3 regions of the Psychrobacillus sp. FJAT-21963 genome follow, and region 2 is predicted to be linked to each of the others. Evidence: riboswitches for the same ligand, from Rfam matches in the RefSeq annotation. Region 2 holds a riboswitch; each other region holds the start of a gene.
The links. Region 2 has a riboswitch for S-adenosylmethionine ahead of AN959_RS01185 (M20 family metallopeptidase). Riboswitches for the same ligand answer to the same signal wherever they lie in the genome.
Positions count from the first base shown of each region.

Region 1: it holds a riboswitch for S-adenosylmethionine, as region 2 does, so the genes downstream of both, metK (methionine adenosyltransferase) here and AN959_RS01185 (M20 family metallopeptidase) in region 2, are expected to answer to the same signal.
Region 3: it holds a riboswitch for S-adenosylmethionine, as region 2 does, so the genes downstream of both, metA (homoserine O-succinyltransferase) here and AN959_RS01185 (M20 family metallopeptidase) in region 2, are expected to answer to the same signal.

Region 1 covers NZ_LJIY01000014.1:14,490-20,506, forward strand. Annotated here, with positions in the region: gene AN959_RS18340 (S9 family peptidase) at 1-259, shown strand, start outside; gene AN959_RS18345 (hypothetical protein) at 263-712, shown strand; gene pckA (phosphoenolpyruvate carboxykinase (ATP)) at 792-2,378, opposite strand; SAM riboswitch class I at 2,574-2,687, shown strand; gene metK (methionine adenosyltransferase) at 2,894-4,090, shown strand; gene AN959_RS18360 (gamma carbonic anhydrase family protein) at 4,151-4,663, opposite strand; gene AN959_RS18365 (alpha/beta hydrolase) at 4,781-5,572, shown strand; gene AN959_RS18370 (NAD-dependent malic enzyme) at 5,761-6,017, shown strand, end outside.
Region 2 covers NZ_LJIY01000001.1:244,092-250,108, reverse strand. Annotated here, with positions in the region: gene AN959_RS01195 (PDZ domain-containing protein) at 1-745, shown strand, start outside; gene AN959_RS01190 (CsbA family protein) at 755-1,012, shown strand; gene AN959_RS01185 (M20 family metallopeptidase) at 1,219-2,454, opposite strand; SAM riboswitch class I at 2,564-2,670, opposite strand; gene AN959_RS01180 (AzlD domain-containing protein) at 2,746-3,054, opposite strand; gene AN959_RS01175 (AzlC family ABC transporter permease) at 3,059-3,787, opposite strand; gene AN959_RS01170 (TVP38/TMEM64 family protein) at 3,902-4,543, shown strand; gene lepB (signal peptidase I) at 4,536-5,087, shown strand; gene addB (helicase-exonuclease AddAB subunit AddB) at 5,664-6,017, shown strand, end outside.
Region 3 covers NZ_LJIY01000002.1:485,109-491,125, reverse strand. Annotated here, with positions in the region: gene AN959_RS08265 (histidine phosphatase family protein) at 1-558, opposite strand, end outside; gene AN959_RS08260 (GrpB family protein) at 571-1,101, opposite strand; gene AN959_RS08255 (alpha/beta hydrolase) at 1,167-1,811, opposite strand; gene AN959_RS08250 (DUF1572 family protein) at 1,811-2,329, opposite strand; gene AN959_RS08245 (aldo/keto reductase) at 2,476-3,408, shown strand; gene metA (homoserine O-succinyltransferase) at 3,463-4,371, opposite strand; SAM riboswitch class I at 4,450-4,558, opposite strand; gene AN959_RS08235 (methyl-accepting chemotaxis protein) at 4,628-6,017, opposite strand, start outside.

The DNA.
Region 1 (6,017 bases), on a different contig from region 2:
AAACGTAGAAGCATACGAAAATCGTAATGCCCTTGCACATATTAATGAAATAAAAGCAGCATCGCTAATCATTCACGGTAAAAAGGATTTGAATGTATCATTTGAACATGCGAAGGTTTTAGAAGAAGCGTTATTAGGGAATGATAAGGTTGTAGAGACATGGTATTTTCACGACTTCACGCATTTCTTTCCAAGTAAAGTCAATCGACAAGTGGTGAAGGATGCTTGTATGTGGATGAAAATGCAGAAAGGGGTTTAATAGATGGGGAACATTGTCGTATCTATTGAAACAACAAGTACAAATGATAAATCTTCGTTCGCAACTAATACGAGTTTTTGGACAGATCTTTGGGATAATTATACTTCGGATTTCCAGGAAGTTGTCATTCATTGTTGGAAAGAAGAATTAGCTGCGATTGAAGAACTAAGTGCCAGAGCTATTTCGGTAATGGATGAAGGATTAATGAAGGTATTAACAATTAATCTGAATGAGGATAATCGACTCTTTTTGAGAAGTCATTCAATTGATGTAAATGGCGGTTTGAAATGGTTTGCTATGTTCTTTCACATAGACGGTGATGAACGGTTAGAGATAAGTCATTATGGATCAGAAATCATATTGTATAAGGTAGACGAAGAAGAGGCGAAGAATTTTATATCCATCTTTTCTCCTTCGGTTATAACGCATTATTATGATGATTATGCAGACTAAAAAAGAGGATGTCACCATATGAATGGGACATCCTCTTTATTCTTTGGAAAACTACATTAAGCAGCTTTGCACTTTTTTATTATGCTAAAGGTCCACCTTTTAGCGTGATATCTTCCGATACAGTTCCAAACTTTTTAAAGTTTTCACGGAACGCTTGAGCAAGCTCGCTAGCTTTTTGGTCGTATGCAGCTTTATCTTCCCATGCATTACGTGGTACTAATACTTCAGAAGGAACACCTTCTACTTGTGTAGGAATTGATAAGCCAAATACTGCGTCAGTTTCTGTTTCTACTTCATTTAGCTTACCTTCAATTGCAGCACGAACCATTGTACGTGTGTAAGAAAGCTTCATACGACTTCCAACACCGTATTCTCCACCAGTCCAGCCAGTGTTTACTAAAAATACTTGTGCACCGTGTTCATCGATTTTCTTCCCAAGCATTTCAGCATAAACAGTTGCATGCAATGGTAGGAATGGAGAACCGAAGCAAGTTGAGAAAGCTGGTTGTGGAGAAGTTATTCCACGCTCAGTACCTGCTAATTTAGACGTGAATCCACTTAGGAAGTGGTACATTGCTTGTTCTTTCGTTAATTTACTGATTGGAGGCAATACGCCGAAAGCATCAGCAGTTAAGAAAATAATTGTATTTGGGTGACCAGCTACAGATGGGTCTACTATATTTTCTATATTTTGGATTGGGTAAGCAGCACGTGTATTCTCAGTTAAAGAATTATCGGCATAATTAGCGATACGTGTTTCTGCATCTACTACGACGTTTTCTAAAACCGTTCCAAATGTAATCGCGTCAAAAATTTGAGGCTCATTTTCGCGAGTTAGGTCGATACATTTAGCGTAGCATCCACCTTCAATGTTAAATACTCCATTATCAGACCAACCGTGTTCGTCATCACCGATTAATTTACGTCCTGCATCTGCAGAAAGTGTTGTTTTTCCTGTTCCTGAAAGACCAAAGAATAATGCTACATCACCATCTTCACCAACGTTTGCAGAACAGTGCATAGGTAAAATGTTTGCTTCTGGCAGTAAATAGTTCATAATAGAGAATATAGATTTTTTCATTTCTCCAGCATATTCAGTACCACCGATTAATACAATGCGTTTTTCCATTGAAACGATAATAAATGTTTCTGATTTTGTACCGTCCACTGCTGGATTTGCTTTAAAGTTAGGTGCACTGACAATTGTGAAATCTGTTTTATGGGTTGTCAGTTCTTCTTCTGAAGGACGAATGAATAACTGATGGGCAAATAGATTGTGCCAAGCATATTCATTTATTACTTGAATTCCTATGCGTGAATCCTTATCCGCACCTGCAAATCCTTTGAACACAAATAGTTCATCTTGTGTTGCAAGGTAGTCTGTTACTTTTTTATAGAGTGACTCGAAAATTTCAGAAGAAATTGGTTGGTTTACAGGACCCCAATCGATTTTGTCTCTTGATATAGGTTCATCTACAATGTACTTATCTTGTGGAGAACGACCTGTATATTTACCTGTTTCTGCTTTCACTGCTCCTGTAGATGTTAAAACAGCCTCACCTCTTGATGTTGCTTTTTCCACAAGTTGCGGCACTGATAACTGAATGTGTACATTCTCTCCAGCTAACAATTCGTTCAGTTCACTCACAGTATCGATTGAATTCATATTGGTATACCATCCTTTTTATTGTTTTCCCTAAAAAAATAAAGGGATATAGCATTCATATGTGAATTAGTATAACACATTTAACTTAATAGTCTATACTAATGGATTGATTATTTTTTGTTTGTGAATAAATTGTCAACAAATAAATATTGACTTCTCGTTACAACTTACGTATGATGGTAAATTGAACGGATACTCTTATCCCGAGCTGGTGGAGGGGTCAGGCCCTATGAAACCCGGCAACCTGTAATTTTTTTATTGCAAAGGTGCCCAACCTGAGACAAGGTGAGATTCCTTGATTGATAAGAGTGAAAGGTGCTTATGATATTAATAGCCTTTCCTCATGTAATCAAACGTGAGTGAGAGGTTTTTTTTATAACATCGCCCTTTATCCTTGTGTGCCAAGTCCGAAACGGCTTCAAGTTTAATCTATTTGATTTGAAATGGCTTGACATGGGAATGAGTACCGTATCAATTCTTGAGAGAGATCTCGCAGGATATAGGAGGAATATTCTATGACACAACGCAGATTATTTACATCTGAATCAGTTACAGAAGGGCATCCAGATAAAATTTGTGATCAAATTTCTGATGCAATTCTAGATGCAATTCTTACGGAAGATCCAAACGCACGTGTTGCTTGTGAAACAACAGTGACTACAGGGTTAGTATTAGTTGCAGGGGAAATTACAACATCCACTTATGTTGATATTCCAAAAGTTGTACGTTCAACCATTAAAGAAATCGGCTATACTCGTGCAAAATATGGTTTTGACTCTGAAACTTCTGCAGTATTAACTTCTATAGATGAGCAATCAGCTGATATTGCTCAAGGGGTTGACCAAGCTTTAGAGGCACGTGAAGGATCTATGACAGATTCTGATATTGAAGCAATTGGAGCAGGAGACCAAGGTTTAATGTTTGGTTACGCATGTAATGAAACACCTGAACTTATGCCACTTCCAATTAGTTTAGCTCATCAGTTGGCTCGTCGTTTAGCAGACGTTCGTAAAGACGAAACTTTAGACTATTTACGTCCAGATGGTAAAACACAAGTAACTGTGGAGTATGATGAAAATAACAATCCTGTTCATATAGATACAATTGTTATTTCGACTCAGCATCACCCAGAAGTAACGTTAGAACAAATTCAAAAAGATTTAAAAGAAGTAGTTATCAATCCAATTGTTCCTGCTAATTTAATTGATGAAAATACTAAATATTTCATTAACCCAACTGGTCGTTTCGTAATTGGTGGACCACAAGGGGATGCAGGTTTAACAGGTCGTAAAATTATTGTAGATACTTACGGTGGATATGCTCGTCATGGAGGCGGTGCGTTCTCTGGTAAAGATCCAACAAAAGTAGACCGTTCTGCAGCATATGCAGCTCGTTACGTTGCAAAAAATATTGTTGCAGCAGGACTTGCAGATCGTTGTGAAGTACAACTTGCCTATGCAATTGGTGTAGCACAACCTGTATCAATCGCAGTAGACACATTTGGTACTGGGAAAGTAGAAGAGGCTAAATTAGTTTCACATATTCGTGAATTGTTTGACCTTCGTCCAGCTGGTATTATTAAAATGCTAGACCTTCGTCGTCCTATTTACAAGCAAACAGCTGCGTATGGACATTTTGGTCGTACTGACATTGATGCACCATGGGAAAGAACAGATAAAGCAGATTTGTTAAGACAAAAAGCTGGTTTATAAGAAATAATAAAGAAGAGGCTTCCTGTTATAGGATAGCCTCTTTTTTAAAGAAAATTAGTTTTATTTTTGAAGTGATTTATAATACTGCCCTTTTTCTACGTATTCACGAATAATACGTTGCACATCTTCTTTGTCTTCCTCAGATAGCTCCCGAACAACTTTTGCAGGACTACCTATGGCAAGTGAATTAGGAGGAATTTTCTTACCTTGGGTTACTAAACTTCCAGCACCGATAAATGCACCTTCACCGATCTCAGCTCCATCCAAAATAATAGAGCCCATTCCAACCAAAGCACCTTTTCGAATAGTACAGCTATGTAACGTAACTTGGTGTCCAATTGTCACTTCATCTTCAATAACAAGAGGGTTATTAGGACTTTGATGCAAACAACATAAATCTTGGATACTCACTCTTCGTCCAATAATCGTAGGAGCAACGTCCCCTCTGATTACCGTATTAAACCAAATTGTAGACTCTTGTCCGATTGTCACATCGCCTGTAATTGTGACATAATCAGCAATAAATGCAGATTCATCTATTGTTGGATATTTGCCTTTAAATGGATAAATCAATATGCTCACGCTCCTTATGTAAATAGAATATAATTAATGTTATCAAATGAAGAAAAATAATCAAATAATTGAAGTAGACATTCGGTACAAAACAAAACAAAACAAGAGGTGATGTTCATGTGGAAATGGGAAGCAGAAGAAAAACCTAAAGCAGTAATTGTCATTGTTCATAGTGCATATGAACATCATAGAAGATATGCTTGGTTAATTGAAAAGTTTAGAAGTTCTAACTGTCATATTGTAATGGGAGACTTACCAGGACATGGTGAACAGACAAGAGGAAAAAAAATACATAATGAATCTTTTGAACAATATAAAGAATATATAACGCTTGCTTTACAAGTAGCCGTTACTTATAATTTACCAATTTTTATTCTTGGCCATGGACTTGGAGCAACCCTGCTTATTAAAGTGCTACACAAATTACAAATAGAATATGCTGGTGTCATTTTAACGTCTCCTTGGTTGCAATTAAAGAAACAGCCATCTAAATGGACAAATGCACTGGCAAAATTACCAGTACAACAAAAGATTAACCATGATATTCAGCTAAAGGAATTAACGAGAAACTATGATATTTATCAACAATTTATTGATGATCCTACTTACCATACGATCGTTTCGAATGATTGGTACATAGAACTCCAATTACTTATGAAAAGTATTTTACAATCAACGGAATCAGTACCGAATGTTCCGTTATTATTAATGACTGCTGAAAGAGATAAGATTGCAGATATCACATATACTGCAGCGTGGTTTAAAAAGCAAGAGCTATCTGAGTATCAATATAAGTCATGGAAAAATTGCTTTCATGATTTGCATCAAGAACCTGAAAGGGAAGAGATTTTTGAGTATTCTCATGCCTTTATAAATAATGTTCTAAGATCCATTGGTTATATTGTATGACTATAAATAATTCAATTTAACAGTAATATAATGAGAATTTTTAGGGTTTAGAAGTGTAATATAAAATTGGTTGAGATGCTATTACAAAGGAATATACTAATCAATGAAACCTTTCGTATATTTATTACGAATAAAAGATATTTATGTTATAATTTATGATTGAATGAGAGAAAGTAAGGAGAATTTACATGCAAAACCAACATATTATACGAAACTTCATTGTTGAAACATCTTCTAGACCGGGTAATTTTGCAAAAGTAGCAACTGCAATTGGAATGGCAGAAGGAGATATTGGTGATATTACGACGTTAAAGAGCGGTGCTTTAACAACTGTTCGTGATATTTCTATCACTTTTAAATCGGAAGAACAATTACAACAAGTTATTTCTAATATTGAAGCCATTGGAAATGGTGTTAAGATACATGCTGTTACTGATGATGTACT
Region 2 (6,017 bases):
ATCTATCGTGACCATCGCAGTCTTAGCAGGGTTACTATTAATCATAGAAGGAATTCTTATACAAAAACACGGAGCACAAAATGCTTCTCCTAAACTAGTAAAAACACCAAGAGGAATTGAAGCAATTGAATATGTTACAAAACGGCTGTGGATACTACCTATTTTATTAGTCATTCCAGGTGATGCGATTTCTTCCTATATTCCATATTGGCCGCAATTTACACTTGGAGAATCGACATTCTCATTGGTTTTATTTCCATTTGTTATAGGATTTCAGCAAAAGAGCAGAAAAACACTCGCTGTAGAATTTTTCCCTAGCCTTGGAAAAAAAGTTTGGCAATTAGGAATTATCGTGGCTGTAGTAGCGGCAGTTGGTTATTTTATGCCGTTAGTAAGTGGACTTGCATTAATTCTCGGAGCCATCACAAGATTAGTCATTTCTTACATAGCTTATAAAAAAGAAATGTCAGGAACGTTTGCTATCTCCCCCCAATCGGACGGTGTTATGATAGCCGGAGTCCTTGCTGACTCACCAGCAGAGAAAATGGGTCTATTAATCGGTGAGAAAATTGTCAAAGTAAACGGACAAAAAGTAACAAATGAACAAGAGTTTTATGAAGCAGTTCAAATAAATGCTGCACATTGTCGCTTAGAAGTACTAGATATTAGCGGAGAACTTCGTTTACGCCAACATATTTTGTTTAGACATGATCACTATCGTCTAGGCTTAATATTAGTAAGATAGGAGATGACTATGGAAACTTTATCAATATCAACTCAAGTTACATTAGCCATTTTTACTCCAGCATTACTTGTTATTCTTTTTACACGTGTTACCTTTAATCATTATGTGGCATTATTATTGACTGTTGCTCTATTTGCCGCTTCTGTCTATGCTGGTTACACGCATAGATGGTGGATTTATATTATTGATGCAGCATCGTTGACTTTAGGTTTTTGGTATGCAACACATATGAAAAGTCGAGACAAAAAGAAAAAATCCACCTCTTAAGAAGAGGTGGATTTTTTCTTTTGGAATGTATTGTCTTTCATTGAATTGTTTTATTTTCATCTGGTGTTTTCAGGCTCCAGTAGTGAAAAGAGCAACTCATCCAGCGGAAGCTTATGCGTATTGTATAGCAAACGCATATCCGACTAATCTTTATGTTGTCGAAACACACTTCATAATCCGAAAGATAAAGAATATAAATTACAATATTAATCTTTCAAATCGCAAACGCCCATACCATCTGCTTTTGCTTTACGAGCTAAGGATGCATTAAATTCTTTTCTGATTTGATGAAGTAGTTTTGCATCTGTTAATATTCGATAACCGGTTGTAGCTAAGACTTTAGCTCCCTTGATTAGTGCTTCATCCGCAGCTTTAGATTTGGCAGCTTCACGGAATTCTATTGTATGGGCGACTAAATCATCTGGTCCAATTTTAATGGATGGTCTTGCAGTTGGTACTACGTAGCTAATATTTCCAGCATCCGTAGAGTCATTGTAATGTTTACTTTCTGTGTATACGACTTCTCCAATAGCTTCAAATTCCGAATGAATAACCTCATCTAACACTGAATTTACTACAAAATCTTGCACCTCATTTTGAAAACGTTCGATTTTTACAGAAGTTCCTGTTACAAGTGTTGCTCCGTTAGCAAGGAATCGAACTTTTTCGGAGATTTCCTCTGTTTTTTTCCAATTCTTTGCGCTGACATGAATACGAGCAGAGGCAAAGAAAGGGATAATGTTCGGTGAGTCACCTCCATGTGTAATAATTCCATGTATGCTAATATCAGATGGTAATTGTGAACGAAGCGCATGGATTCCGTTGAAAAACTGAACGACAGCTTCCAATGCATTTATTGTTTTATTAGAAGCTGCTGTTGGGTGAGTAGCTTGTCCAATAAAATGAAAATCTAATGATTCCAGAGCAAGTGTTTCGCAACTTAAAGTAGTTTTGCTTGAAGGGCTAATTATTAAAGCCACATCTACATCTTCTAGATAACCGAGCCTTACAAAGTTTCCTTTTGAACTTCCTTTTGATCCACCTTCTGCTGCGGGAGTACCAAGGACGATTATTCTTCCACCGGTTTCGTTCAGCATTTCTGCTAGAGAGATGCTAGCAGCCACACTTGCCGTACCAATAATGTTATGTCCGTCGGCATGTCCAATTGAAGGTAAAGCGTCGTATTCTGCTAAAAAAGCAACAGTAGGTCCCTCGATACCGCTATCCTTAATCGCATAGAAAGACGTTTCATGCCCTGCTATTCCTTTTTCGACTTGAAAATTTGCACTTTCTAATAAATCAATTAGCGTAGAACTAGCAAAAAATTCTTCGTTTCCGATCTCAGGGTTTTCATGTATTTGATGACTTATTTGAATATATACATTCTTGTTGTCTTCTATTAATTTATGGAGATAGTCTCTTTTTTCTACTAGGAAACTCACTTATATCTGCTCCTTTTACATTTATTATTCATAACAAAAAAGAACCCTCCTAATCTTATCTTGTATGATAAGAAAAAGAGAGCTCTTCGTATGATCGAAAAACCTTCTTTTCTCATCTTTCAAGCATAAATTGCTTGCAGGAATTGGCACAGTTTTCATTCTGAATCTGCTGCCGAAACGTCATTGGGCCTGTCCCTCAGTTTCTCTCGATAAGAAAGTGATATTTTTATGTAAATTTTATAAGAACTAATTCCAATATTAAGTAATTTATTCCTAGCAGTCAAGTAGTATTTAAAAGATAAGACTATATACAGCTAAAACACCAATTGTTACTAATACTACAACCATTACATTTGAAAAAATAATGGCAAGTGCGAATGCCACAATGGCTCCAATAATTCCAAATAATAGATTACCTTCTTGAACATATAAAATAGCTGGGAAAATTAATGCTCCTAATACTGCAAATGGAATATTACGTAATACTCCTGAAACAACAGGAGGTAATTCTTTGCCTTCTAAAAAAGTTAAGGGAAATGCTCGCGGAATATAGGTAACAATAGCCATTCCTAATAGCATCCACCAATACCATGCTTCCATTCCATTATGCTCCTTTCGCTAAGTTTTTTCCTCGTAGTCTAGTCCTCTTTTGATGATTGGCATATATAATTTCTACAAAAATAGAGGATGCTAGGGTAGCGACTAAAATAGCCCATCCTGTCGATAATAATTCTGTCCAGTAAAAAAATCCGTTTATAATAGCTGCAATGAGGGCCAGCATGACTACTTTGCGGTTTCCTCGCATAGAGGGTACTAGAAGACCAACGAACATTGCATATAGAGCAATCGACATGGCCGCTTGTAAAAATGCTGGTAGATTGGCACCTATAACATGTCCAACCGCTGTAAATACAACCCAACTACCATATGCGATAAGCGCAACACCAAATGCAAAAGAAGTATGTATTTTTTCATCTTTTTGAGTTGCTAATACGGAAAAAGATTCATCTGTAATCCCAAATGCATATATTCCTTTGACCCATCTTTTTTCACTATGCATCTTTTCATTGAGTGCAGCCGTCATTAAAAAGTGTCGAATGTTCACGACAAATGTATTTAAAACGATTAAAATAGGATCAACACCTTTTGCTATAAGCGTCAGTGACATATACTGAGCAGCGCCGGCGTAAACAAAAATACTCATTGCTGTTGCTTCAATAATGGAAAGTCCAGTGGTTTTTGCCAATAAACCAAATGTTAATGCAACTGGAAAATAGCCGATAGCAATACTCGTACCGGCTTTTAAACCCTTTACGAATGAATTATTATTCATGTCGAATTTCACCACCTTCAATTATGATAGTGAACAAATTATACTATATCTATAAAGTTTTATATAGTTGAAAATTGGGAAGAGTATAAATATACATAGAAGAGGAGAGTTACCATGCCAAGTTGGTTATCATTCGAAACTTTATCTAATTTAACACAAGATTACCGAGCACTTGGACCACTATTTGGGCTATTACTACCTTTTCTTGAAGCATTTTTGCCGTTTCTACCTTTAGTAGTTTTTATCGTGGCGAATGTGACTGCCTACGGAATTTTGTTTGGATTTTTATTATCTTGGGCAGGTTCGGTTGCAGGTGCTTATACTGTATTTTTAGTTATTAGAAAATACGGACGAGCTAGAGTTTTAGGTTTTATTACAAGGCATGAAAAGATTCAAAAATTAATATTATGGGTAGAGAGAAACGGTTTCGGACCATTATTTTTACTTATTTGTTTTCCATTTACACCCTCCGCACTTGTGAATATAGTTGCGGGTCTATCTAATATGAAAAAAAATACGTATTTATGGACAGTTGTCTTAGGGAAACTAATTATGATATTAGTGGTAAGCTTTATTGGTTCCGATATTAAAGCGCTCATTACACAACCCTTAAGAACAGCAATAATGATTGGAATAATGGTTATACTATGGTTTGTTGGAAAAGCTGTGGAGAAAAAAATTGATAAAAAAGTAGATGCAGATTTTAAATCAATTCGCGATGAAAGACGAAATAAAAAGGAGAAAAGATTTGAGTAATACACAAAAAGAATTGCTGGAATGGTTAGTGGCCATTTTCATTGGAATTTTAGTAGTATTTATTGTTCGTTCTTTCATTTTAACGAACTATGAAGTAGTCGGGGAATCAATGATGCCTACACTTCATGACAAAGATAAAGTATTTGTGAGTAAGCTTTCTGATATAGACCGCATGGATATTGTGATCTTTCATAGCGACCAAAAAGAAGACTATGTAAAACGTGTCATTGGTTTACCAGGTGATACTATCAAGTATGAAAATGATAAATTGTACGTAAATAATAAAAAAGTAGAAGAAAAATTTCTTGCGTCTTATCCTGCATATCAGAATCCGGAAGAAAATTTTACCGAAGACTTCGATTTAGAAGAGTTGACTGGAAGTAATAAAGTTCCTTCAAACAAGTTATTTGTGTTAGGAGATAATCGGATATCCAGTTTAGATAGTCGTTATTTCCAATTTATAGATCAAGAAGAAGTCATTGGAGAAGTAAAAATAAGATATTGGCCGTTTTCCAGAGCAACTTTAAATTTTGACTCCGAATAATTTCACACTCTACTGTATGTTTTGTACAATAGTAGTAAGAGATTATTCGGTTTTTTTAATTTTCTAAGCGGTAAGAAATTTTTTTTATTATTTTAGACTCTGTTAATAATTACTGATTATTTTTAACCAATTGAAATCTTTGAACAGATACATCAACAACTATTGGCATTCACGCTGGCCGCACGTCCGCATGAGCCGCTGTATGCTCAAGGCGCATACATCTGTCTCATACGGCACGTCATGCGGCTGGCAAGGCGTGAATGCCAGTGACCCCTATTGAAAAAGTCGAAGTCTATTCTATAATAAATTGTTTTGAATGCAGCTCCTGATTACTTCTTACTGTTTAGAAAAAACTTTTAAGATGTGCGCCTTACAAGCCGCAGGAGCGCGAAGAAGGAGACCCCGTAAGGGACGTGGGAGCTACGAAGGAGCAACTCATCCTACGGAGGCTCATGCGTAGCGTGCGGCAAGCGTACAATCCGTGTCTCTGCAATATAAGATTTTGAAACACATTCTATTTAGCACATCATAAATCATTAACAACTACAGCCTTATTTAAAGAAAGAAGGTGCACTTATGTCTTTACGAATTGTAACTGGACGAACTGGTTCGGGTAAAACAAAGTTTATGCAACAAGAAATCATTGATATATTACAAAAGGATTCTATCGGAGAACCATTATTTTATATAGTGCCGGACCAAATGTCTTTTTCTAGTGAATATTCACTTGCAGCTGATTCAGGACTTCCAGGGTTAATACGTGCACAAGTAACGACTTTTAAACGATTAGCTTGGCGAGTACTACAAGAAACTGGTGGAATCGCAAAAGAGGAAATTAGCGGATTTGGTTATCGTATGCTAATTCGCAGTTTACTAGAGGAAAATAAAGAACAATTTAAGTTGTTTAACCGTGCAGCTACAAAAAGAGGA
Region 3 (6,017 bases), on a different contig from region 2:
TTTATTCTCATCTATTCTTCTAACTTCTATTAAGTGATTCTCATAAAAAGATAGCCTATATATGTCTGGCATAGCGAGCATCTTCCAAAAATGAAAATCATATTGCTGATCAAAGAAGTTCATGATCAAAACCATGATGTTACCATGTGTGCCGATAACAACATTTTTTCCTTTGTATTCATCTAGAACTTGCATGGTTGCTGTAATCCCTCTTTGTTGTGCTTTTTTATTCGACTCACCACCATCAAAAAAGAAATCAGGGTTTGACCATACTTTTGTTATAGCCTTATTAAAATCTTCTACAGGAAGTAAAGACAAAGTGCGTTCTCTAAAATCTTTATTAATCTCAATGTTACAGCCAAGGTACTCGGAAATACCTTCAACTGTTTGAATCGCCCGTTTATATGGGCTAGAAATGACAAAGTCAATGTTTTCTAGCTTTAATCGTTCGGTTACTAACTTTGAGTCTTCTTTACCTCTGACTGATAGTGGTCTTTCAAGTTCATTAGTCGTATATGTAGAGTGCGCATGTCTAACAAAATATAAATTTGTAATCATAATTTTCACCTCTTAATTTGTACGTAGAGAAAATATACCTTTCACAAAAGGTTCTTTTAAATTTGTATACGTTGTTATATTTATACTTTTTCTTTCAGCTAAAGCTACTTTTAACTTTTTATATTCATCTCTTGCCTCATCTATTGTATTTAAGTAGTCTCTAAAAAAAATTAGGTTTTTCCAAAGCTCTTTGTCGTAATCGACTAAATGGATATAATGTGTTTTTACTTTGTATGTATCATCTATAAATTTTGCTAATACAATTTCTCCCGGCCTTTCCACTCGCAATGGAAGAAAACCAATACTCTGGAGAGCTTTCATCATGTTGTTATCTATATGTTTTGTATCTTCAATGCCGATTAAAATATCGATGATTGGTTTTGCCACCATATCTTTAATTGCCGTACTACCAATATGTTCGATCCGTTTTGTTTCCAATTTAGTTACCAACATGATCTCTTCTTTAACTCTATTAAATTCTATATTCCATTCACTCGTATAATTATTTAATTTTACTTCATCTTTAGATAATCCTAGCCTCATGAAAAACTCTCCTTTTTCATAAAATTACCCCTCTTACATATTCTTCAAGAGGGGAGGATAATCCTTTATTTTACTAATAGTTCGTCTAAAAAGGTAACTAAATCTCTTTGATTTTCTGGTGCAACACCATGTGAAACAGGATAGTTCTTAAAGGTAACACTTGCTCCCTTTTCTAAGAAATAGTCTCTACTAGCAGTTCCCCATTCAAATGGAAGCATATTATCAAATTCGCCATGAGATATAAATGCATTTAATTTATTTACTGGTTGATGTGTATACTCATCTTTCACAAACAACGGAATATAGCCACTTAGTGCAACAATTCCTTTTATTTTATCACCCATTACTAATGCTAATGATTGAGTCAATATAGCACCTTGGCTAAAACCAAGAAGGAAGAGCTTATTTGAATCAATCGAATGATTATTAGTTATTTCTTCGATAAATGACTGAAGATCTTGTACTACCTGATCAAAGACTGCACGATGAGGTTTTCCGAGACCCTCTATCGTGAAAAAGGCATATCCAGGTGATTGAGAAATTGGCCCACGTATACTAAATATATGGCATTTCTCCTTTAAGTTAGAAACGAGTCCAACCAAATCGTTTTCATTACTTCCCATTCCATGCAATAAAAATAATGCTGGATATTTTTTATTCTCATCTAAAATTTGTGGAGAACTATGAATATAAGTAAAATTTGAATTCATTACTTCTTATCCTTTCTTTTAGGTATCGACAAAGTAGTCCACTTGTCTTCTGGTGTAACTTGTTTGGCTATATATATTACCTGTCCCACATGAATTGAAATATGTGTAATACTCCGAATGATTGCTTCCAAAACAGTATGTGGTTTATTGCGAATATAAATAGTTTGAAGTAAGTGTTTTTCTTCTATACTGTCTATCGCTTTGAAAAATGCATTACACCCATTTTCCCACACTTTAAGCAACTCTTCCCGTGATTCTATCGTACTTTCGAATTCACTATCACGATCTCTGTCTTTTTTTTCTCCATCAGTTGATAAAAAGTCTGTCCAACGAGAAATTAAGTTTCCACTCATATGCTTCACCAGTACATCTACACTATTTGATTGTTCGTTTGGTGACCAAAAAATGGATTCTTCCTCCATTTGCATGATCGCTTTCTTTGTATCACTTTTCAATTCCTCCAATTTTGACCGTATATTTCGAATAAAGTCAGCATGAAAATTAGTTGAATTTGACAATCTAATCATCTCCTTTAAAACATAGTTCAATAAATATTATGAATCTCCTTCCCCATTTCTTTTAATAAACCAAAATTCTTTGAGTAAAAGGTCATTATTGGTAATATTATACTAGAATATATAGAAGAGGAGTTGTTTTTACTACTATGAGTAAAAAAGTAGAAATTGGTAAAACCGGATTATTTGTAAATCCCGTTGGACTTGGAACAAATGCAGTTGGTGGCCATAATTTATTTCCGAATTTAAATGATGAAACCGGAAAAGACATTATGCATACAGCACTTAATCATGGAATTAGTTTTCTAGATACTGCCTTTATTTACGGCATCGGAAGATCAGAAGAGTTAATTGGGGAAGTATTAAAAGAAACGAAGAAACGTAGTGAAATAATTCTTGCTACTAAGGGCGCTCATAAAATGACCGGTGAAACAGTAGTCATTGACAACTCACCTGCATTTTTAAGAGAAACTGTGGAAAACAGTTTAAAACGACTTCAAACGGACTATATTGATTTATTCTATATTCATTTTCCCGATGAAAACACACCAAAAGCTGAAGCAGTTGGTACTCTTCAACGTTTAAAGGATGAAGGAAAAATCCGTGCAATTGGAGTATCCAACTTTACTTTAGAACAGTTAAAAGAAGGTAACCAAGATGGTTATATTGAAGTTCTTCAATCTGGATATAATTTATTAAAACGCGATGCAGAAAAGGATTTGCTTCCATATACAAATGAACGTAATATTTCCTTTATTCCTTATTTTCCGCTTGCTTCGGGCTTATTAACAGGTAAGTATGATAAAGGCAGTACTTTTAGAGAAGGTCTCACAAAAAATCCGTTATTCCAAGGAGAAACATATATTAACAACTTAGATAAGGTAGAGCAGCTTCGCCAAATTGCTAATGATAAAAATGTAGGTGTTTCTAATATTGTGCTTGCATGGTATTTAACGAAAGAAAATATTGATGTTATTATTCCAGGGGCTAAAAAACCTGAACAAGTTATAGATAATTTGAAAACTGTAGATGTTCAATTAACTAAACAAGAAATAGATAGAATTGACCAAATATTTCATTAAATAAATAGAACAAGAGGCTGAACGAAAGAAAAATCTTTCTCAGCCTCTTCTGAATTATTCCCATTCGTATGGCGTTTCTTGATAGACATAATAATTTAACCAATTAGAAAACAATAAATGAGTATGCGAACGCCAAGAATTTAATGGTTGTGTCGAAGGATCATTATTAGGAAAATAATTTTCAGGAACATCGATTTCAATACCTTTATTCACATCCCGAGCATATTCTTCCGCTAAAGTTGTTGCATCATATTCTAAATGACCAGTAATCATGATATGCTTTTCGTCATTTGATATTACAAGGAATACCCCTGCATCTTCAGAATTTGAAAGCAGATTAAGTCTGGAATCAGTTATTATTTCATCATATGAAACAGAAGTATAACGAGAAACGGGCGCATAAAACTCGTCATTGAAACCACGGACTAAATTCACAGTTGGATCGGATAAACGGTGAGAAAATACACCAAAGCATTTCTTAGACAATTCAAATTTACCAATTCCATAATGATGATAAAGTGCAGCTTGTGCACCCCAACATATATGTAAGACAGAAGTGACGTTTGTTTTCGACCAATCCATTATTTCTGTCATCTCACTCCAATAATTTACATCTTCAAAATTCAAATGTTCAATTGGTGCTCCAGTAATAATCATCCCATCATATTTGCGAAGTTTAATCTCTTCAAAAGTAGTATAGAAAGTGTCTAGATGCGTTTTACTAACATTTTTGGATTCATGTGTAGCAGTATTCATAAATGTAACATTCACTTGTAATGGTGTATTACCTAATAGTCTTAGTAGTTGTAATTCCGTTTTTTCTTTTTCTGGCATTAGATTTAATATAATTATGTTTAGAGGACGGATATCCTGAGCAATTGCGCGCTCCTCGTCCATGATAAAAATCTTTTCTTTCTTCAGCAATTCAGCTGCTGGCAATTGTTTGGGAATCTTAATTGGCATACATTTCTCCTCTTTTCCGTAAAAATAAAAACCCTCTCTTCTAATAAATAAGAAAAGAGGGTAAGCAAATGCTCTCAGTTCTTATCTTTCAAGATTGATATCTTGTAGGAGTTAGCACCTTTCTGACATGTGTCAGAGGTTGCTGAAGCTTCACAGGGCCATTTCCCTCTGCTTCTCTTGATAAGAGTATATTATTTGTTATTCTACTACATTATTTTATATACTATCATTTTCTGAACATTTAAGCAATGGAATATTATACTTTAAAACGATTCACTGCTTCTGCTAATTTATCGCTAAGTTCTGTTAATGTTTCAGAAGCATCTGCAACGGATTGGATTGCCCGAAGCTGTTCATCTGAAGATGCACTAACTTCCTCGCATGCAGCAGCAGTTTGTTGAGAAGTCGCTGCCATCATTTGAATCGTTTCAACTACTTGTTCTTTGTATTTAAAAACTTGGTTAATTTCGTTGGAAACCTCATCAATAGAGGATTGCATATTCTCCATTAAATTTGAGATTTCACTAAATGTTATTTCCGTATCAGTAACTACTGCCCCTTGTATACGGAAAGTTTCCCTAGTTTCAGTCATTTGTTGGCTTACTAAAACTGATTCTTTCTGTAATTCAGTAATAGTCTTTTTAACATCTTCAGTCGCTCTGGCTGATTGCTCAGCAAGCTTTCTTACTTCCTCTGCTACTACCGCAAAACCTTTTCCATGCTCACCAGCTCTTGCTGCTTCTATACTTGCATTTAATGCAAGTAGATTTGTTTGAGCAGAAATCTCCATGATGGTTTCCATAACCCCTCCAATGGCTTTTACTTTGTTTTCTAAAGTATCGACTACATCAGACATAGACTTTAAATTGGACTCCCAATTGTTAAAGGATGATTTAAGTTCACTCATTTGTTTTTGGCCATTTGCATTCATTTTATTTGCTTTCGTAGCAATATCAGTCATTACAAGCGATTTTTCATTAATTAAATTAATTTGATTACTTAAATGTGAAGAGCTATCTGTTACTTCTTCCGCATCTTCAGCAGATTTTGAAGCACCTTCAGCTATTTCACCCACAGCTACGGATACTTGTTCTGATGATGCAGTTGTTTCCTCTGCAACTGCACTAAGACTTTCAGAACTTACTTGAACATTACTTGCAGATTCTTTTACTACTTGAATAATTTCATGCATGCTCTCAGTCATTTTATTGAAATTTTTAGCTAATTGTCCAATTTCATCGGATGACTTTACGTTCGCGTGAACAGTCAAATCTCCTTCTGCAACCGAATCCATTAGTTTTTTTAATTGATCTATCGGTTTTAAAGTGTGATGGGTAGTGTAATATAGCACAATAAACATCAGCACTAATATAGCAGCAGTAATAAATAAAATGAGATTTCGAATACTATCAGCTGTTTGATTAACTTTTTCTTGCTCGTATACTGCACCTAGCTTCCAGTTCAAATCAGGTATTGTCGTAAATACAGTAACCGTTGAAAGTCCTTCGGAAGTATCTGTGACTACTCCTTCATTTAAAGAACTAGAAAATATTTTATTAATATAAGCATATTCGGACAAATTTTCACCAAACATGGTAGGATGGACAATTGCTGTGCCGTCGTTCTCCACGATAATCGGAAAACCT